2 regions of the Streptomyces sp. NBC_00873 genome follow, and region 1 is predicted to be linked to the other one. Evidence: riboswitches for the same ligand, from Rfam matches in the RefSeq annotation. Region 1 holds a riboswitch; the other holds the start of a gene.

The links. A riboswitch is a leader RNA that binds a small molecule or an ion and turns the genes downstream of it on or off. The one in region 1 is predicted to bind S-adenosylmethionine.
Region 2: it holds a riboswitch for S-adenosylmethionine, as region 1 does, so the genes downstream of both, OH809_RS30885 (aminotransferase class V-fold PLP-dependent enzyme) here and thrC (threonine synthase) in region 1, are expected to answer to the same signal.

What each region holds. Positions count from the first base shown of each region.
Region 1 covers NZ_CP108803.1:4,208,962-4,219,573, forward strand. Annotated here, with positions in the region: partial or broken gene OH809_RS19210 (transposase) at 530-997, shown strand; gene OH809_RS19215 (GNAT family N-acetyltransferase) at 1,017-1,970, opposite strand; gene OH809_RS19220 (hypothetical protein) at 2,095-2,442, shown strand; gene groL (chaperonin GroEL) at 2,592-4,214, opposite strand; gene OH809_RS19230 (cold-shock protein) at 4,545-4,751, opposite strand; gene OH809_RS19235 (MoaD/ThiS family protein) at 5,184-5,462, opposite strand; gene thrC (threonine synthase) at 5,496-6,797, opposite strand; SAM riboswitch class I at 6,815-6,942, opposite strand; gene OH809_RS19245 (glucosyl-3-phosphoglycerate synthase) at 7,095-8,045, shown strand; gene OH809_RS19250 (trehalose-6-phosphate synthase) at 8,100-9,494, shown strand; gene otsB (trehalose-phosphatase) at 9,504-10,403, opposite strand.
Region 2 covers NZ_CP108803.1:6,684,317-6,694,928, reverse strand. Annotated here, with positions in the region: gene OH809_RS30895 (rhomboid family intramembrane serine protease) at 1-219, shown strand, start outside; gene OH809_RS30890 (Lrp/AsnC family transcriptional regulator) at 216-497, shown strand; gene OH809_RS30885 (aminotransferase class V-fold PLP-dependent enzyme) at 565-2,019, opposite strand; SAM riboswitch class IV at 2,192-2,309, opposite strand; gene trpD (anthranilate phosphoribosyltransferase) at 2,394-3,458, opposite strand; gene OH809_RS30875 (cytochrome bc complex cytochrome b subunit) at 3,583-5,208, opposite strand; gene OH809_RS30870 (Rieske 2Fe-2S domain-containing protein) at 5,205-6,257, opposite strand; gene OH809_RS30865 (c-type cytochrome) at 6,254-7,063, opposite strand; gene OH809_RS30860 (heme-copper oxidase subunit III) at 7,126-7,746, opposite strand; gene OH809_RS30855 (hypothetical protein) at 7,934-8,335, shown strand; gene OH809_RS30850 (Ig-like domain-containing protein) at 8,410-9,666, opposite strand; gene OH809_RS30845 (cytochrome c oxidase subunit 4) at 9,794-10,192, opposite strand; gene ctaD (cytochrome c oxidase subunit I) at 10,189-10,612, opposite strand, start outside.

The DNA of each region.
Region 1 (10,612 bases):
GCTGCGGGAGACACGTGGAGCAAGTGCTCGCCGGCGTGCCAACACTTGAGCGGTGCATGTGTGAGCCGGCGAAGCACAGGCGTGCACACGCAGGGGAGCCGATGACTCGAACGGGGCCGATGCCGGTCCGACCAGGCGGGTCGGCGCGACGCACACAGGTTCCTCGACGCCCGGACGGTTCACGTGGCCGATCGACGGGTGGCTGGTGGGCCCGGCTCGTCTCTTGGATGAAAAGCCCGGCATGAAATAAGACCGACCGGCAATTGGGGGGTGGGTGAAGGAGCGGGGCTGGGGTGCGTGCATCGCAAGGCGGAGGATTGAGCCATGGCGAATGGGGCCTCCCCTGCTCGAGCGAAGCCGAGAGCTCGGGGAACATGGTGATGGACGACAACGCCGCGAGGTGCGTGCCCCAGCCCCGTGACGCCGCCCCCCAATTGCCGGCCGGTCCAAGTCGAAGGAGAGCAACTGCGCTCGCTGTACGAGTGACCGGGAAGGCTGTCAAGCGGCCACGCCTTCCCCGACGCCGATGGCGTTCGTCGACCACGGAGCGGCCGGGTCCGGTGAGCCGGTGGCCGCGTTGCCGCGGCCCGGCAACGCCGGTTCCAACACTGCGGCCGATCACATCGAGGCTGCCCGGCTCGCGCTGGCCCAGCTGCCGAAATCCCTGCGCCGGGGGCGGCGGACACTGATCCGTACAGATTCCGGCGGCGGCACCCACGCCTTCGTCAACTGGCTCTCGGCACATGGACGGTGGCTGTCCTACTCGGTGGGGATGACCATCACCACCGACATCCACCAGGCCGTACTCAAGGTTCTCGCCTCGGCCTGGACCCCGGCCATCGACACCGACGGCCAGATCCGTGACGACGCCTGGGTCGCCGAGATCGGCGGCCGTCCGCTGGCCGGCCGGCCGAAGGGCCTGCGGTTGATCGTCCGCAACGAACGGCCTCACCCCGGCGCCCAGCTGCGGTTCACCGACGTCGACGGGAACCGGGTCGGGCTCGAACCTCCGGCCCTCAGCCCGCGGTCTTGGTTTTGATGAGCGGCGCGTCCCGCGTGAACTCCCGGAACCCGACGCTGTAGTACAGCCCGCGCGCCTGGGGATGCCCCGGCGCACCCAGGCAGGCGACCGTCATATGAGTGGCCCCGGCCGCCCGCGCCAGATGCATCCCGTGCAGAAGCATCGCCCTTCCCAGCCCCAGACGCCGGTAGTCCGGATGCGTCCCGACAGGCTCGAACTCAGCGGTCCTGTTCGCTTCGTCGAGCCACATGATCGTCGAGGATGCCATCGTTCCGTCCGGCGCCTCCACCAGGATGTGCAGGTCGCCGCGATACCCCGCCGTCTGCCGGACGCCCTGGTAGCCCTCGGCCGTGTACGTCGAGGGAGCCCAGGCATCCAGATGAGCCTGGACCACGGCCTTCGGCCCGGCCTCGTCGGCGGTGCGGAACCGGAATCCGTCTGGCAGTACCGGCTGTTCCACGTCGATGAGGTCACGCTCGTTGAGCTGGGTCCAGGACCCGGCGTCGCCGAGCGAGGCCGGGTCGGTCTCATAGCCGTGCGCCGCCCATCGCTTCAGGGCGAACTCATCGGCGGCGCTCGGCATCACCGTACGCTCGATGTCCGCCGCCGTACCGTCGTACCAGTCGATCACCTCGTCAACCAGCCCGGCGTGGTCGGGATGTACCTGATACGCCAGATAGGCGCCGGTGACGTCCTTCACCGACCCGTCGCTCCGCCTCACCTGGTGCGGAAGATAGGCCCAGCCCCACGCCACCAGATCCCCGCCAGAGAACCACAGCCGACGCGCCCAGCCTGCGCCGTCGCCGGCGTGCCCCTTGCCCCAGTTCCAGGCCAGCTCGCCGAACGTCGCGTCGCCGTTCACCAGATCCGGGCGGGTGGCGGTGACGCGCTGCGCCAGACCCTGCATGAGCTGCACGTCCGCGGCGGTCACAAGCTCGAAGTTCGCCATAGTGCGCCACTGTGTCAGGACCCCGCAAAGCCGTCGAACCGTTTTCCGGGGCCGCCGATCGCGGCTGCGACGGCCCGTACGGCCCGGGGCTCAAGCCCCGTACCCCGAGCCCTCTTTCCAAGGAATGGGTGGGGGGCCTCTCCCCACCCAACCTCCCCAGCAGGCATGCCTGTCCGCGGCGGACTGTGCGGCGCTGGAGCCGTACGTCACGATGTGGTTCGACCGGGGCGCCACCGAGGTACAGCTGCTGCACGCGCTGACCGACGGGTTGCCGGTGCCGGCGCATCACGCGGCGGCACTGGTCCGCAGTCGCCTGGCCGCCAAAATGCCACCCGAACGGGTTGCCCCGCCCACCCCACCCGCCGTGCTGCGGGTCCTGGAGTGCGCGAAGTGCGGCGCACCGGGGCAGCCGGAGGCGCTGCCAGGCGGCGAGTGCGGACCGTGCCGGGGCGAGCCGGGCCTGGCAGCGTGACGTCGCCGCAGTCATCGACGTGGCCCGCCCTTCTTTACCGCGGACAGCTGACCGGCCGTCAGCGCCGCTGCCGCGGACATGGCATCGGCCCCCTGGACCCGTGCAGGTCCAGGGGGCCGATGTGCGCCCGAACTACCGATCCGTCAGGATCAGAAGTCCATGTCACCGCCCGGCATGCCGCCCGGAGCGGCCGCAGAGGCCTTCTCCGGCTTGTCGGCGATGACGGCCTCGGTGGTCAGGAACAGCGCGGCGATCGACGCGGCGTTCTGCAGAGCGGAGCGCGTGACCTTCGCCGGGTCGAGAATGCCCTCGGCGATCATGTCGACGTACTCGCCGGTCGCGGCGTTCAGACCGTGACCGATCGGCAGGTTGCGCACCTTCTCGACGACGACGCCACCCTCGAGACCGCCGTTGACGGCGATCTGCTTGAGCGGAGCCTCCAGCGCCAGCTTGACGGCGTTGGCGCCGGTCGCCTCGTCACCCGAGAGCTCCAGCTTCTCGAAGACGGCGGAAGCCTGCAGCAGCGCCACGCCACCACCGGCGACGATGCCCTCCTCGACGGCCGCCTTCGCGTTGCGAACGGCGTCCTCGATGCGGTGCTTGCGCTCCTTGAGCTCGACCTCGGTCGCGGCACCAGCCTTGATGACGGCCACGCCGCCGGCCAGCTTCGCCAGGCGCTCCTGGAGCTTCTCGCGGTCGTAGTCCGAGTCGGAGTTCTCGATCTCGGCACGGATCTGGTTGACGCGACCCTGAACCTGGTCGGTGTCACCGGCGCCGTCGACGATCGTCGTCTCGTCCTTGGTGATGACGACCTTGCGGGCATGGCCCAGCAGGTCCAGGCCGGCGTTCTCCAGCTTGAGACCGACCTCCTCGGAGATGACGGTGCCACCGGTGAGGATGGCGATGTCGCCGAGCATGGCCTTGCGGCGGTCACCGAAGCCCGGGGCCTTGACGGCAACGGACTTGAAGGTGCCACGGATCTTGTTGACGACCAGGGTCGACAGGGCCTCGCCCTCGACGTCCTCGGCGATGATCAGCAGCGGCTTGCCGGACTGCATGACCTTCTCCAGCAGCGGAAGGAGGTCCTTCACGTTGCTGACCTTGGAGTTGACGATCAGGATGTACGGGTCGTCCAGGGACGACTCCATGCGCTCCATGTCGGTGGCGAAGTACGCCGAGATGTAGCCCTTGTCGAAGCGCATACCCTCGGTGAGCTCCAGCTCCAGACCGAAGGTCTGGGACTCCTCGACGGTGATGACGCCTTCCTTGCCGACCTTGTCCATCGCCTCGGCGATGAGCTCGCCGATCTGGGTGTCGGCGGCGGAGATGGAGGCCGTGGAAGCGATCTGCTCCTTGGTCTCCACGTCCTTGGCCTGCTCCAGCAGAGCGGCGGAGACGGCCTCGACGGCCTTCTCGATGCCCCGCTTGAGGGCCATCGGGTTCGCACCCGCGGCGACGTTGCGGAGGCCCTCACGGACGAGTGCCTGGGCGAGAACGGTGGCGGTGGTCGTACCGTCGCCGGCGACGTCGTCCGTCTTCTTGGCGACTTCCTTGACCAGCTCTGCGCCGATCTTCTCGAACGGGTCCTCGAGCTCGATCTCCTTGGCGATGGAGACACCGTCGTTGGTGATCGTGGGTGCGCCCCACTTCTTCTCAAGGACGACGTTCCGGCCCTTGGGGCCGAGGGTCACCTTGACGGCGTCGGCGAGCTGGTTCATCCCGCGCTCGAGGCCGCGCCGCGCTTCCTCGTCGAACGCGATGATCTTGGCCATGTGAAGTGGTCCTCCCGGACAGGGGTGGATTGCTCCGGACCGTGTGGCGCCCGCGACGGACGGCCTGCGTGCCTGACGGTTCCTTGCCCCGCCGGGCCTGCGGGCCTCACCGACCCGGTCCTTCTGTCACTCTCAACGTCAGAGTGCTAACGCCCAATGATTAGCACTCGACCCCTTCGAGTGCAAGCGCCCTTTCGAGTTCGCGGATGACGCCGGGCAGCGGTGGCGTGGTCGCAGGGCGGGCTCCGGGACGCACGAAGGACCCGTACCCCCCGGGAGGGGTGCGGGTCCTTCGTGCGTGAGTGGTGTCGTTGGCCGACCGCGCCGAGCTCAGCCGACGGCGAGCTTGACCATGTCCGCCTGCGGCCCCTTCTGGCCCTGCGAGATTTCGAATTCAACTCGCTGACCCTCTTCGAGGGTGCGGTACCCGTCCATCTGGATCGCGCTGTAGTGGACGAAAACATCCGCACCACCGTCGACCGCGATGAAGCCGTACCCCTTCTCCGCGTTGAACCACTTGACGGTGCCCTGAGCCATGCCCAACTCCCCTATTACTGGCCCTTGCACAGGACCGCACTTCGCGGACCCGGGTCAGAACTCACCCTCCGACAGGAGAGGGTGCGTGCGCCGGAACGCGTCGACCGCGGCTGAATGTATCTGCCCAACTGCCCTCTGCAACAGGTCAATCGGACGAGAATTCCGGGCAGCACCGAACGCCCGAATATGAGGAATTTATGCGATTCCAGGGCAAGTCGGGCCGGACAAAGGCCACTTACGGCGCAAGGAGTTCGAACACTTTGGCTGCATCTTGTCGCGGGCGGGCGCATTCTCATATGCGGTCGGCACGGGCAGCGGAGGGGACTTCCCCACTGTACCGCGCTCAACCATGCAGAATTGCCCCCTCCGCTTAGCTTGCAGAGGGGGCAATTCCGGTAACGCTGTGAAGTCTGCCGCAGGGCCGACTACGGGTCAGCAGCCGCCCGCGACCGCCGGGATGATGGAGATGCCCGCGCCGTCCGGGGTGGCCGTCTCCAGGCCGCCCTCGAAGCGCACGTCGTCGTCGTTGACGTACACGTTCACGAAGCGGCGGAGCTTGCCCTGGTCGTCCAGGACACGCGCGGCGATGCCCGGGTGGTTCCGCTCCAGCGACTCGATGACCTGGGAGAGGGTCGAGCCCTCGGCCGGGACCTCGGCCTGGCCGCCCGTGTAGGTGCGCAGGATGGTGGGGATACGGACCTTGACGCTCATGTGGGTGCCTTCCTTACGTCTCGGGTGGTCGGGTCAGCCGGTGGCGAGGCCTGCGTCGCGGAACGCGTCCAGGCTGGGCCGGATGGTCGCGGTCGGGCCGGTGGTCGGGGCGACCGCGTCCAGCGTCTTCAGACCGTCACCGGTGTTCAGGACGACCGTGGTGAGCGTCGGGTCCAGCAGACCCGCCTCGATCAGCTTCCTCGTCACACCGACTGTCACCCCGCCCGCCGTCTCGGCGAAGATGCCCTCGGTGCGGGCCAGCAGCTTGATCGCGTCGACGATCTGTTCGTCGTTGACGTCCTCGACCGCGCCGCCGGTGCGGCGGGCGATGTCCAGGACGTACGGACCGTCGGCCGGATTGCCGATCGCCAGAGACTTGGCGATCGTGTTCGGCTTCTGCGGGCGCACGACGTCGTGACCGGCCTTGAAAGCCGTGGAGACCGGGGAGCAGCCCTCGGCCTGGGCGCCGAAAATCTTGTACGGCTTGTCCTCGACGAGACCGAGCCTGATCAGCTCCTGAAGACCCTTGTCGATCTTCGTGAGCTGCGAGCCGGACGCGATCGGGATGACGAGCTGGTCGGGCAGCTGCCAGCCGAGCTGTTCGCAGATCTCGTACGCGAGCGTCTTGGAACCCTCGCCGTAGTACGGGCGCAGGTTGACGTTGACGAAGCCCCAGCCCTCACCGAGCGGGTCGCCGATGAGCTCCGAGCAGAAGCGGTTGACGTCGTCGTAGTTGCCCTCGATGCCGACCAGCTCACCGCCGTACACCGCGGCCATGACGACCTTGCCCTGCTCCAGGTCGTGCGGGATGAACACGCAGGACCGGAAGCCGGCCCGGGCGGCGGCCGCGCCCACCGCACCGGCGAGGTTGCCGGTGGAGGAGCAGGAGAGAGTGGTGAAGCCGAAGGCGCGGGCGGCCTCGACGGCGATCGCGACGACGCGGTCCTTGAAGGAGTGCGTCGGGTTGCCTGAGTCGTCCTTGACGTACAGACCGCCGGTGACGCCCAGCTCGCGGGCGAGGTTGTCGGCCTTGACCAGCTTGGTGAAGCCGGGGTTGATGTTGGGCTTGTCCGCGACATCGGCGGGGACGGGCAGCAGCGGCGCGTAGCGCCAGATGTTGTCAGGTCCGGCCTCGATGCGCTTCTTCAGCTCGTCCGGGGAGCCGCTCGGCAGGTCGTACGCCACTTCGAGCGGCCCGAAACAGGACGCGCAGGCGAAAAGGGGACCGAGCTCGAAACGCTCTCCGCACTCGCGGCAGGAGAGCGCCGCTGCGGGGCCGAGGTCGACGGCGTCGGTGGAAGAATCGGTGCTTACTGCAACAGTCTGCGCAGCCATGATGGCGAGGCCCTTTCTCCTCATCTTCCTCGCGGCGCATTTCGCCACGAGACGGAATTGGCACCTTCCCCACCTGACCTCGCGGTCGGCGGGAGGGTTGCCGGGACTTCAACGGGCCGTTTCCCTCAGTCCCTCTGGATGAGCGCTGTGGCACTGGATCAACGACCCAGGCATTTATTGGCGGAGGACCCCGACATGCGAGGGTCATCCGCGTTGTTCAAGACTGTAACGGAAGCACCGGACGGTTGAGACAGTCGTCCGAACCGCGAGATGGATCACATACAGGGAGTATCGACCGTGCTGGAAGAGGTCGAACGCTGGCTGGCCGGGCGTTCCTGGTCGGCAGCCGACCGCCCGCTGGACCGGCTCGTCGCCGCCAAGGGCCGGGATCCGCGGCGCGGGAGCGTGAGCGTGGTGCTGCCCGCCCTGAACGAGGAGGCGACGGTCGGCGCCATCGTCGAGACGATCCGGGTCGAGCTGATGGAGAAGGTGCCGCTGGTCGACGAGTTGCTGGTGATCGACTCCGGCTCGACGGACGGCACGGCGGAAGTCGCCCGGAAGGCGGGCGCCCGGGTGGTGCACCGCGACGCGATACTCCCGCGCATACCCGCGCTCCCCGGCAAGGGCGAGGTCCTGTGGCGCTCGCTCCTGGTCACCAGCGGTGACATCGTCTGCTTCATAGACGCGGACCTGAGGGACTTCTCCGCGGACTTCGTCTCCGGCATCGTCGGCCCGCTGCTCACCGACCCCGGGGTGCAGTTCGTCAAGGCAATGTACGACCGCCCCCTGGGCGACACCGCGGGTCAGGGCGGTCGTGTCACGGAACTGGTGGCCCGCCCGCTGCTCAATCTGCACTGGCCGCAGCTGGCCGGCTTCGTCCAGCCGCTCGGCGGCGAGTACGCGGTGCGGCGCTCACTGCTGGAGCGGCTGCCGTTCCCCGTCGGCTACGGAGTGGAACTCGGCCTCCTGGTGGACGCCCTGCACACCGTCGGGCTGGACGCGCTGGCACAGGTCGACGTGGGGGTGCGCAGACACCGCCACCAGGACGGCCAGGCACTGGGACGGATGGCTGCGGCGATCTATCGCACCGCCCAACTCCGGCTGTCCCGAGGTCACTTGGTACGTCCGGCCCTGACCCAGTTCGAGCGGGGCGAGGACGGTTTCGTACCGCGCACCCATCCGGTGGACACGGAGGAGCGGCCCCCGATGTGCGAGATCACGGAGTACGTTTCGCGCCGCGCGGCCTGACGTGGCCTGACTTCGCACGTTTGGGCGGTTCGCGATCGGGCTAGATTCCGCAACATGGTCTCCGAGCACGAAGCCCAGTCCGCTGCCCAGGTCCTCGTTGCGTCCAACCGCGGCCCGGTGTCGTACACCCTCGCCACCGACGGATCGCTCGACGCCAAGCGCGGCGGCGGCGGGCTCGTCTCCGGGCTGAGCGCCGTCAAGGACAAACTGTGGGTGTGTGCCGCGCTCGGCGACGGGGACCGGGAGGCGGTCCGGCGCGGGGTCGGTGAGCAGGGCGTCCGGATGCTCGACATCGACGCGGCCGTCCACGCGGACGCGTACAACGGCATCGCGAACTCGGTGCTCTGGTTCGTCCACCACATGCTGTACCAGACGCCGCTGGAACCGGTTTTCGACGCGGAGTTCCGGCGGCAGTGGGCGTCGTTCGAGACGTACAACCGGGCCTTCGCCGAGGCGCTCGCCGAGGATGCGGGCGAGGGCGCGGCGGTGCTGGTGCAGGACTACCACCTGGCGCTGGTCCCCGGCATGCTCCGCGAACTCCGTCCCGACCTGCGCATCGGCCACTTCTCACACACCCCGTGGGCCCCCGTCGACTACTTCCGTCTGCTGCCCGACGACATCGCCGAGCAGCTGCTGCGCGGCATCCTCGGCGCGGACCGCGCGGCATTCCTGACCCGGCGCTGGGCGGACGCGTTCACCGGCTGCTGCACGGAGATCCTGGGCGGCACCGGCCGGACGAGGATCGGCGTGCACGGCCTGGGCGCGGACGCGGACTTCCTGCGCCGCCGCGCGCACGAGAAGGACGTGGACGAGCGGATGGCGACACTGCGCGAGCAGGTCGGCGGCACCGGCCGGAAGACGATCGTGCGGGTGGACCGGACGGAACTCTCCAAGAACATCGTGCGCGGCCTGCTCGCCTACCGGGAGCTGCTCGACACACGTCCACAGTGGCGCGAACGGGTGGTTCACATGGCGTTCGCGTATCCGTCGCGGCAGGACCTGGCTGTGTACCGGGAGTACACCGCGGAGGTGCAGCAGGTCGCGGAGGAGATCAACGCGACGTACGGGACCGCTGACTGGACCCCGGTCCTGCTCCATGTGCACGACGACTTCGCACGCTCGCTGGGGGCGTACCGGTTGGCGGACGTGGCGCTCGTCAACCCGATCCGCGACGGCATGAACCTCGTCGCCAAGGAGGTCCCGGTGGTCTCCGACGCGGGCTGCGCGCTGGTGCTGTCGCGGGAGGCGGGGGCGTACGAAGAACTCGGCGCCGACGCGATCGCGGTGAACCCGTACGACGTGTCCGCGACGGCGGCCGCCTTGCACGAGGCGCTGACGCTGCCGGACGGGGAACGGGCGGAGCGCTCGAAGCGGCTGGCCGCTGCGGCGACGGCGCTGCCGCCGCAGCAGTGGTTCCTGGAACAGCTGGAGGCGCTGCGGCAGGAGTGACGCGGCCCGTCACCTCTCGGGGGGATCCGACCGGAGACGGTGCGCCAAGGCCGAGAGGAACTCCACGACGGCTCCCGGGCCCGGCAGCAACAGGTCGGCGCGTTCGGCCAGTTCGGGCACTTCGGCGCTGCCGCTGCAGACCAGCAGGCCCGGGATGCTGTCGGGGCCCTCGGCGCGAAGCTTCTCCACGGCCGTGTAGGCCGCGAGGTCGCCCAGGTCGTCGCCGGCGAAGAGAACGGACTCGGCGTCCGTCTCCCGGACGAGCTCCGTGAGCGCCACACCCTTGTCCATGCCGGGCGGGCGCAGCTCCAGGACGAAACGGCCCGGTTCGACGATCAGTCCGTGCCGGGCGGCGAGCGCACCGAGCGGGCCGCGCAGCGCGTCGAACGCGGCCTGCGGGTCGGCGGCGCGACGGGTGTGGACGGCGAGCGCCCGGCCCTTCTCCTCGATCCAGGTACCGCGCCACGAGTCGAACCGTTCGAGCAGGCCGGGGAGTTCGGCGCGGACCGCGGCGACGCCCGGGTGCGGGGCGGGGGCGTGGACGGTGCCGGAGACGGCGTCCCAGTGTTCGGCGCCGTAATGCCCGAGAACGACGAGGTGGTCGAGGCCGGGGACCCCGGCGAAGCCGCCGTGCCGGACCGCGACGTCGGCCGGACGGCCGGTGATCACGGCGACGGAGGCGACCTTCGGAGCGAGCGCGGCCAGGGCCGGGACGGCGCCGGGGTGGGCGCGGGCCTGTTCCGGGTCCGGGACGATCTCGGCGAGGGTGCCGTCGAAATCGAGGGCGACGACGGCACGGTCCGGGCGCGCGAAGATCGCGGCCAAGGCTTCTCGGCCGGGTGGGGTGGTGGGGGTCGGGAGCTCGGACGGGATCTCGCTCGGCGCGGGTACGTGCGGATTGCTGCCCATGGGTCGAGCGTATAGGCGTACCGTTCCTGGGCAGTGAGCAGGAGTGAGTCCCGGCTCACCGGCACGCCCCGAACGGTCTTGGGCGCACTGGTCCTCCGCTTTCGCGTCCCGGTCGGCGACGCATATCCCGTATGCGGTCCGTCCCGGGCGGGCGGAATTCCTACGACCTGGCCATATGGGTGTGGCCAGAGGCGACGGGGAGGCCCCGA
Region 2 (10,612 bases), 2.5 Mb from region 1:
CTCTTCCTTCCGCTGCGCTTTCCCGCCTGGATCGTGCTGATCTTCTGGTTTGTGCTGCAGTGGATGGCGGCGCGGGGCGCGGGCAGCGGTCCCGGGGTGGCGTATCTCGCCCATGTGGTCGGCTTCGTCTGCGGCTTTCTCTACGCCTGGGGACGCTACCGCCGTGGGGCTAGAGTGAAGGCTCCAGCCACGGCCACCGAGGGAGAAAGCCAGCCGTGATCACCGCGATCGTGCTCATCAAGACCAGCGTGGACCGGATTCCGGAGATCGCCGAGGCCATCGCCGCGCTGGACAATGTCAGCGAGGTCTTCTCGGTCACCGGTACGTACGACCTGATCGCCATGGTCCGGGTGGCCAGGCACGACGACCTCGCCGACGTCATCCCCGGCCGGATCAGCAAGATCCCGGGTGTCGAGGGCACCGACACCCATGTCGCGTTCCGTACGTACTCGCAGCACGACCTGGAGGCGGCCTTCGCCATCGGTCTCGACGCGTAGGTTCGCGTCACACTTCGGCCGGGGACGGGCAGTGCTGCCCGTCCCCGGCCGAAGTGTGACGGGCCCGTCAGACCTGCGCCGCGCCCCGGTCCGGGACACAGCGGCCGTCCTCGGTGCGGTACGTCCACCGGGCGCCCCTGCTCACCAGTTCCTTGACCGCGCGGACGAAGCGCTCGATGTGCTCGTCCGGCGTACCGGCGCCGAAGCTGACCCGGATCGCGTTCAGCAAGGGGGTCCCCCCGGTCGAGTCCGTTCGAGACTGGGGGAGCTCGCCCGGCTGGGCCTCCGGCGCACCGCACTCGCCCGGGTCCTGCGGGTCGCTGCCCAGCAGGGTGCGGACCAGCGGGTGGGCACAGAACAGTCCGTCGCGTACCCCGATGCCGTATTCGGCGGAGAGCGCCGCGGCGAAGTGCGAGCTGTTCCAGCCCTCCACCACGAAGGAGATGACGCCGACCCGCGGGGCGTCGTCGCCGAACAGCGACAGCACCTTGACCTGGGGGACCTCGGCGAGGCCTGCGCGGACCCGGGTGACGAGCTGCTGCTCACGGGCGACGAGCCGGTCGAAGCCGGCCTCGGTGAGCGCCTTGCAGGCGGAGGCGATGGAGTGGACGCCGATGACGTTGGGCGAACCGGCCTCGTGGCGGGCGGCGGTCGAGTGCCACTCCACGTCCACTCCGCCGTCGGTGCGCCGGGCGACCTTCCGCGAGGCGCCGCCACCCGCGAGGTACGGCTCGGCGTCCTGCAGCCAGTCGGCGCGGCCCGCGAGAACACCGGAGCCGAACGGCGCGTACAGCTTGTGTCCGGAGAAGGCGACCCAGTCGACGTCGAGCCCGGCGATGTCCACCGGGTGGTGCGGGGCGAGTTGCGCGGCGTCGAGCACGATCCGGGCGCCGTGCGCGTGAGCGGCGGCGGCCAGCTCCTTCACCGGCCACAGCTCACCGGTGACGTTGGAGGCGCCGGTGACGCAGACCAGCGCCGGACCAAGGGGGCCTCCCCTGCTCGAACGGAGTTGAGAGCTTGGGGAAGGGTCGCGGTCGGCGAGCGCCCGCTCCAGCGTCTCGACGGCCTCGGCCGGGGTGCGCGGGGCGTTGAGGTAGGTGACGCGGGCGTCGCGCCAGGGCAGCAGCGAGGCGTGGTGCTCGGTCTCGTACACGAAGACCTGGCAGTCGGCGGGGATCACCGCGGCGAGCAGGTTCAGCGAGTCGGTCGTCGACCGGGTGAAGATCACCTGGTCTCCCTCGGGGCGGCAGCCGAGGAACTCCGCGACGGTCTTGCGGCTGTTCTCGAACAGGTCCGTGGAGAGCTGCGAGAGGTAGCCGGCGCCACGGTGGACGCTGCCGTAGTACGGGGCGTACGCGGCGACGTCGTCCCACACGCGCTGCAGGGCCGGGGCGCTGGCCGCGTAGTCGAGGGCGGCGTACGTGACTTCACCACCGGTCACCAGAGGAACGGTCACATCCCGCCCCAGAACGGGCAGTGGGGTACAAATGGACTGGCCGGAGGCAGCGGTGCAGACAGACATGGCGAACTCCCGTAACAGGCAGGCGAATTCACTGCGCCGGCGGACACGCGGCAGCGCAGGAAGCAGAAAAGGGTGTGCGGAGAAGGGCCTTGGGCCCTATCGCATTCGCTTGCTCACAAGAGGCTCCTTGAGGACCAGGACCCCAGGGATGTGACATTCAGAGATGTCGAGGGGTCCGCGCTTGCCGCAGACCTCGCTGCCCACGGCCTGGTCTTCACCCGGGGCACCCCGCCACGGACGGAGGGTTGCCGGACAGCGGGCCGGGGCCGTAGTCGCTGTCACTCATGACCTGCCCAGCATCCTGCCATACGTGCGCCGACGCGCAAGGCGCAGTCCAAGATCTGGACTGCGCCCTGTGCCGTATTTCCGTACGGTCAGGTGTTGCTGACCGCCACCCAGCGCTCCAGCGCCGCCCGGGCCGCACCCGAGTCGATGGACTCGGCGGCCTTCGCCATTGCGGCGGCGAGCTGCTCGTTCAGCGTGCCCTCGCCCGGGTCCAGCGCCACCAGCGCCGCCGCCGAGTTGAGCAGCACCGCTTCGCGTACCGGACCGGTCTCACCGGCCAGCAGCCGGCGGGCCACATCGGCGTTGTACGACGCGTCGGCGCCGCGCAGCGCCTCGACGGGGATCAGCTGCAGACCGACGTCGCGCGGGTCGAACGCCTCCTCGCGCACCTCTCCGTCGCGGACCACCCAGACCCGGGAGGTCGCCGTGGTCGTCAGCTCGTCCAGACCGTCGTCGCCGCGGAAGACGAGCGCGGAGTTGCCCCGCGCCGCGAGCACGCCCGCGACGATGGGAGCCATCTTCGGATCGGCGACACCGACGGCCTGGGAGCGCACCTGCGCCGGGTTGGTGAGCGGCCCGAGGATGTTGAACGTGGTCGGCGTGCCGAGCTCCTTGCGGGCCTTCGCCACGTACCGCAGGGCGGGGTGGAACTTCACCGCGAAACAGAAGGTGATGCCGGCTTCCTCCGCCACCTCGACGACACGCTGCGGGGTCAGCTCCAGGTTGACGCCCAGCTTCTCCAGGACGTCGGAGGCGCCGCTGGCCGAGGAGGAGGCCCGGTTGCCGTGCTTGACGACCTTGGCGCCCGTGCCCGCGACGACGATCGCGGACATCGTGGAGATGTTGACCGTCTTGGCGAGGTCGCCGCCGGTGCCGACGATGTCGACCGTGCGACCCGGCACGTGGATCGTGGTGGCGTGCTCGTACATCGCGCGGACGAGTCCGGTCACCTCGTCGACGGTCTCGCCCTTGGCCCGCAGGGCGACGGCGAAACCGGCGATCTGCACGTCGGTCGCCTCGCCGCTCATGATGCTGTCCATCGCCCACGCGGTGTCGTCGGCGGTCAGGTCCTCGCCACGCAGCAGCGGGTTCAGCACGCCCGGCCAGGAACGGGCCGCCACGCTGCCGCCGCCGACCGGGGTCACAACGTTCATGGTCCGCTCCTGGGGTCCATTGCCGATAAAGGGGTTGCACCCCACCCTATCGAGCCCCACGGACAGCGAAGAGCCCCGTCCATCGAATGGACGGGGCTCCTGCTGTGGCGATCAGTTCAGGTGATCAGTGGTGGCCGTGGCCGCTGGTGATCTCCTTGTACTCCTCGGCGGTGGGCTTGTCGATCTGGTTGTGCTCGCCGAAGTAGCCCTTGCTGAGCTTGGCCCGCAGCTTCTGCATCGCGGGCACCTTGCGCTCGACACCGTTCTCGTCGACCGTCGGGCCGATCTCGACCGGCTTGTACTGCTCGTGCGCGGTGAGCGTGTGCAGCTGCACGGGACCGAGCGGCTCGTGGATCTCGACGAACTCACCGTGCGGCAGGCGCTTGATGATGCCGGACTCGCGTCCGTGCAGCACCTTCTCCTTGTCCCGGCGCTGAAGGCCGAGGCAGATCCGCTTCGTCACGATGAACGCGACGACCGGCCCCACGAAGATGAAGATCCGGATGAACCACGAGATGGCGTTCAGCGAGAGGTGGAAGTGCGTGGCCCAGAGGTCGTTGCCACCGCCGATGAAGACAATGACGTACTCGGTGATCCAGGCGACGCCGAAGGCCGTCCGGGTCGGGGCGTTGCGCGGGCGGTCCAGGATGTGGTGCTCGCGCTTGTCCCCGGTGACCCAGGACTCGACGAACGGGTAGACCGCGATGATCGCGAGCACCAGTCCGAAGACCATCAGCGGGATGAACACGCCCAGGACGAGCGTGTGACCCCAGAGGTTGATCTCCCAGCCCGGCATCACTCGGATCAGACCCTCGGCGAAGCCCATGTACCAGTCGGGCTGGGCGCCGGTGGACACCTGGTCCGGGCGGTACGGGCCGATGGCCCAGATCGGGTTGATCGAGGCGATGCCCGCGATGACGGTGATGACACCGAAGACCAGGAAGAAGAAGCCTCCGGCCTTCGCCGTGTACACCGGCAGCAGCGGCATGCCGACGACGTTCTTGTTCGTCCGGCCGGGACCCGCGAACTGCGTGTGCTTGTGGTAGAAGACCAGGATCAGGTGCGCCACCAGCAGGCCGAGCATGATGCCCGGCAGCAGCAGGATGTGGATCGAGTAGAACCGGGCGACGAAGTCGTGACCGGGGAACTCTCCGCCGAACAGGAACATCGAGATGTACGTGCCGACGATCGGCACCGACAGGACCGCGCCCTGGGTGAAGCGGACACCCGTACCGGAGAGCAGGTCGTCCGGGAGCGAGTAGCCGGTGAAGCCGGTGAACATACCCAGCACGAACAGCAGGAAGCCGAACAGCCAGTTGATCTCACGCGGCTTACGGAACGCACCCGTGAAGAAGACGCGCATCATGTGCACGAACATGCCGGCCAGGAAGATCAGCGCGGCCCAGTGGTGGATCTGGCGGACCAGGAGACCACCGCGGACGTCGAAGCTGATGTCCAGCGTCGAGGCGTAGGCCTCGGACATCCGGATGCCCTGCATCGGCTCGTACGAGCCGTGGTACACGACTTCGTTCATGCTCGGGTGGAAGAACAGCGTCAGATACACACCCGTGAGGATGATGATGATGAAGCTGTAGAGGGCGATCTCACCGAGCATGAAGGACCAGTGGTCCGGGAAGATCTTGCGCATGTTGGCCTTGGCCAGGGAGTAGATCCCGAGCCGGCCGTCCGCCCAGTCGGCCACCCGCTCACCGGCGGGCGCCTTGCGCTTAGTGTCGGTCACAGTACTCATCCGCGCTCCCAGAAGGCAGGACCGACGGGCTCTTCGAAGTCACCGAGCGCTTCGAGGTTGCCCTCGGTGTTCACACCGATCCGCAGCTGCGGAAGGGCGTGACCGGCCGGACCGAAGATGACGCGGGCGCCGTCGGAGAGGTCGAAGGTGGACTGGTGGCACGGGCAGAGCACGTGGTGCGTCTGCTGCTCGTACAGGCTGATCGGGCAGCCGACGTGGGTGCAGATCTTCGAGAAGGCCACGATGCCCTCGTGGGCCCACTCGCGCTCGCGCTTGTCCTTGATGTTCTCCGGCTGGATACGGATGATCATCAGCGCGGCCTTGGCCATCTGGTTCTGGAAGTCCTCCGCGTCCTCATTCAGGCCCTCGGGCATGGCGAAGGTCAGCGAACCGACGGCGACGTCCTCGGGACGCAGCGGCAGCATCGTGTTCATGTTGATGAGCTGCTTGCCCTTGGCCCACAGGGTGTTGCGGAGCTTCTTCTCCGGCAGCGGACCGAGGTCGCGCAGCAGCACCACACCGGAGAGCGGCACCAGGGCCAGCGCACCGAACATGGTGTTGCGGATCAGCTTGCGCCGGCCGAGCGCGGACTCCTCGGCGCCGGCCGCGAAGTCGGCGAGAACCTTCGCCCTGGTCTCGGGCTCGGCCGCGATGGCGTGGCGGTCGTCGGCCACCTCCACGTCGGACATCAGCGTGCGCGCCCAGTGGACGGCGCCCGCTCCGATCGTGAGGAGGGCCACGCCCAGGGTCAGACCCAGGGAGAAGTTGAGCGCGCTCACGTGACCGATCGGCCAGATGAACACGATCTCGTCGACCGGGAAAATGACGTACGAGGCGATGAAGGCGACCGTCGCCACCATGGACAGCAGGAACAGGAGCGCGACCGTGCGCTCCGACCGCTTCGCGGCCCGTTCGTCGATGTCCTGGATGCGCGGCCTGTGGGCCGGCAGCCCCGGGTCTGCGAACGGGTCGTCCGCGATCTTTACCGCGGTGTGCGCGGTGCCCTGCTCAGCAGGCAGGTTCTCTTCTGGAATCTCTTGGCTACTCATGACTTCTTGGCCTTAGCGGTGTGGGCCGCGACCCAAACGGCAACTGCGATCAGGGCGCCGAGACCGAAGATCCAGGCGAACAGACCCTCGCTGACCGGACCGAGCCCGCCCAGCTTGAGGCCACCAGGGGTCGCGGACTCGCCGCTGTTCACGGTCTTGATGTACGCGATGATGTCCCGCTTCTGCTGCGAGGGCATCGTCGTGTCGGGGAACGACGGCATGCTCTGCGGGCCGGTCTGCATGGCCTCGTACACGTGCTTCGGGTCCACGTCCTCAAGGCTGGGCGCGTACTTGCCCTTCGACAACGCACCACCCTGGCCGGTGAAGTTGTGGCACTGCGCGCAGTTGCTACGGAACAGATCGCCACCCTTGGCGATGTCCGCACCGTCAGGGCTGACCTGGTCCTTGGTCGGCACGATCGGGCCTGCGCCGAGCGACGCGACGTACGCCGCGAGCTGGTCGATCTCGGCCTGGGTGTAGATGACCTTCTTCGCCGGTACCTGGGCACCCGGCTGCTGCGCCGGCATACGGCCGGTGCCGACCTGGAAGTCGACGGCGGCGGAGCCCACGCCGACCAGGCTCGGCCCGTCGGAGGTGCCCTGACCGCCGGTTCCGTGGCAGCTGGCGCAACCGACGGAGTACAGCTTCTTGCCCTCATCAATGGCGAGGGACTGGGCGGTGTCGTCGGCCTGCGCCTTACTCGCGGGCGCAAACGCGGCGTACAGCCCCCCAGTGGCCGCAAGCGCGAGGAGTAGTACGACGACCGCCGCCAACGGATGGCGTCGTCGTGCGGAGAGCTTTTTCACGGATTACCCCGGTGTCAGGATCTTCTGCGTCGATGCTGGATGTGGTTCGGGTTCGAGCCCGGTTACTTGATCATGTAGATCGTGGCGAAGAGGCCGATCCACACGACATCGACGAAGTGCCAGTAATAGGACACGACGATGGCGGCGGTCGCCTGTTCGTGGGTGAACCTCTTGGCTGCGTATGTCCTGCCCAGAACGAGCAGGAAGGCGATGAGACCGCCTGTCACATGCAGACCGTGGAAGCCGGTGGTCAGGTAGAACACCGAGCCGTACGGGTCGGAGGACAGCGAGAGGCCGTCCTTCTTCACCAGCTCGGTGTACTCCAGGACCTGGCCGCCGATGAAGATCGCACCCATCACGAAAGTGATCACGAACCAGGCACGGAGCTTCTTCACATCGCCCCGCTCCGCGGCGAAGACGCCGAGCTGGCAGGTGAGGGAGGAGAGCACCAGGATCGTGGTGTTCGTCGCCGAGAACGGGAAGTTCAGGGCCGAAGCCATTTCCTTCCAGTGGTCGGGTCCCATCACCGATCGCAGGGTGAAGTACATCGCGAAGAGGGCCGCGAAGAACATCAGCTCGGAACTCAACCAGATGATGGTTCCGACGCTGGTGAGGTTCGGTCGATTGACCGACGGGTGCGCGTGCCCGGTGTCTACTGTCGTTGCTGTCGCCACGACCGACATTATGTCGGTCGCTTATTCCGCCCTCACTCCGGGGGGTGCCATTCGGTGTGTCAGCAGGGTGTGTCCTCCCCGAACGGCCCATCGAATCGGCGTCATTACCGGTGCTGACAGGCTGTCCGTCGGAGTACGATCCGCGCATCGGTTCATGCCCCGACAGCCCCGAAGACACAGATGTCACGGAGGAACAATGCAGCCGACCGCCACGGTCCTGGTCTACAGCGACGACGCCAACACCCGTGAGCAGGTGAGGCTGGCCGCCGGTCGCAGGCCTGCGGCGGACGTGCCACCGCTGGAGTTCGTGGAGTGCGCCACCCTGCCCGCCGTCCTGACCGCTCTGGAGAGCGGTGGCATCGACGTGTGCGTGCTGGACGGCGAGACGGCCCCGGCGGGCGGCATGGGCGTCTGCCGGCAGATCAAGGACGAGATCTTCCACTGCCCGCCGGTGCTGCTGCTGATCGGGCGCCCTCAGGACGCCTGGCTGGCCACCTGGAGCCGTGCGGACGCCGCGGTGACCCTTCCGGTCGAGCCGGTCGAGTTCGCGGACGCCCTGGCCGCTCTGCTGCGCAACGGGCTCTGCACAGACGCCTGACCGGCCCGGGAGCCGCCGCGGCCGCATCCGCGGCTCTTCATGTCCCGCCGAGGGGCAGCGCACTCCCCTGGCCGTCAGACCTCGGGGCGCAGACGCGCCGCCTGGATCGTGTCCGCGCGGTCCGGCGTGGTGTTGTTCTGCAGGGCGCTGCCCTTCTGCCAGTTGGCCCAGGACAGGTTCCAGTCGCCGTAGCCGTTGTCGAACGGCGTCATCGTCGCACCCTGGCTGCCGACGACCTTGACGATGTCACCCTCGCGCACGGTTTTGAAGAACCACTCGGCCTCACCGGTGCTCATGCCCGTGCAGCCGTGGCTGACGTTCGCGAGCCCCTGTGAGCCGACGGACCAGGGGGCCGCGTGCACGTACTCGCCGCTCCAGGTGACGCGGGTCGCGTAGTAGACCTGCAGGTCGTACGAGTCGGATGAGCCTTCCGCGATGCCGATCGTCTCCCCGCGCATGCGTACGGAGTACTCCTTGCTCAGGACGACCTTGACGCCGTTGCGGGTGTCGAAGCCGGGCCTGCCGGTGGTCACCGGAATGGTCTTGATCACTCGTCCGTTGCGCTTGACCGTCATGGTGTGCGTGGAGGCGTCGGTGACGGCCTCTATGCGGTCGCCGGTAGTGATCTTCAACGCCTTCGCGGGAGCCCCGTACAGCGCCTTGGTGACCTTGATGCCCGCCATGGTGCTGGTGGCCTCGATGGTGGCCCTGGCGGGCCAGTACTCCTGCGGGCGGTAGTGCAGGGTCTTGTCGTCGACCCAGTACCAGGAGCCCGACACGGAGGGCGTGGACCGGACCTTCAGGGAGCGTTCCACGGTGGCCCTGGCGGCCTTGTCCTTGACCGGAGCACTGAGTACCGCCGTAATGGGCTGTCCGACGCCGTAGGTGCCTGCCTGCGGGCCGAAGGCGACCTTCAGGAACTTCTTCGCCGGGTCCGTCTCGAAAGTGAGCGTACGGGCGCCCGGGGCACCGTCCTCGTCCTCGACGCTGACCTTGACCGTGTATCGGGTGCCCGCGGCAAGCGGGACGGTGGAGTGCCAGCGACTCCCGTCGGCGGCGAGTTCACCCGCGAGATGGTGCCCGGCCGTGTCCACGGCCGTCACGTCCGTGATCCGGCTGTCGTCACCCGTGACGGTGACTTCGAGGGGCTTGTCGGGATCAGCCTTCTTGCCGCCCTCCGGGGTGTTGAAGGAGATCTCGTCCGCCGCGTCGTACGGCTGCGCAGACAGCGGATGACCATCGGGCCCGCCACAGGCGGTCGCCCCTGCAACCAGGGTCACGACCAGCAGTGTGCAGCTCGCTACGGGTCGGAGGCGCGGCGTGAGGTTCATGAACCCACGCTAAGAAGATTCATCAGTTTCAGCGCGCCGGATTACTGCAAACGGGGGGCCCGCACTTCTCGTGGAGGAGAAGTGCGGGCCCCCCGTCAGGTGGAGCGGTGTCACCGGTGGAGCGGTGTCACTGGGTGCGGTTCTCACCGCGGTAGTACTCGAAGACCCAGCCGAACAGGCCGATCAAGATGACCGGGGCCGAGAAGTAGAGCAGCCACCATCCGAAGATGACTCCCAGGAAGGCGAGGGAGCCGCCGATGGCCAGTGACAGCGGCTGCCAGCTGTGCGGGGAGAAGAACCCCACCTCGCCGGCCTCGTCCGCGACATCGGCTTCCTTGTTGTCCTGAGCCATCGCGTCGACGCGCCGCGCCGTGAAGGCCAGGTAGAAGCCGATCATGACGCTCAGACCGAAGCCCAGGACGAGCGCGGTGGTACCGGCCGGCTCCTTCGACCACACGCCATAGGTGATTGCCATGGCGAGCATGAAGACGCTCAGCCAGATGAACATCTTGCCCTGGATTCTCACTTGCCGGCCTCCTTGCCACCAGCGAGGGCCTTGTCACCCTCGAAGTGGTGCTCCAGCTGTTCGAGCGCCGAGATCTCCGGGTGGTGCAGGTCGAACGCCGGCGATTCGGAGCGGATCCGCGGCAGGGTGAGGAAGTTGTGCCGCGGCGGCGGGCAGGAGGTTGCCCACTCCAGCGAACGGCCGTAGCCCCACGGGTCGTCGACCTCGACCTTCTTGCCGTACTTGGCGGTCTTCCACACGTTGTAGAAGAACGGCAGCATCGACAGTCCGAGGAGGAACGAGGAGATCGTCGAGATCGTGTTCAGCAAGGTGAAGCCGTCGGCGGCGAGGTAGTCCGCGTAACGACGCGGCATACCCTCCGCGCCGAGCCAGTGCTGCACCAGGAACGTGCCGTGGAAGCCCACGAACAGCGTCCAGAAC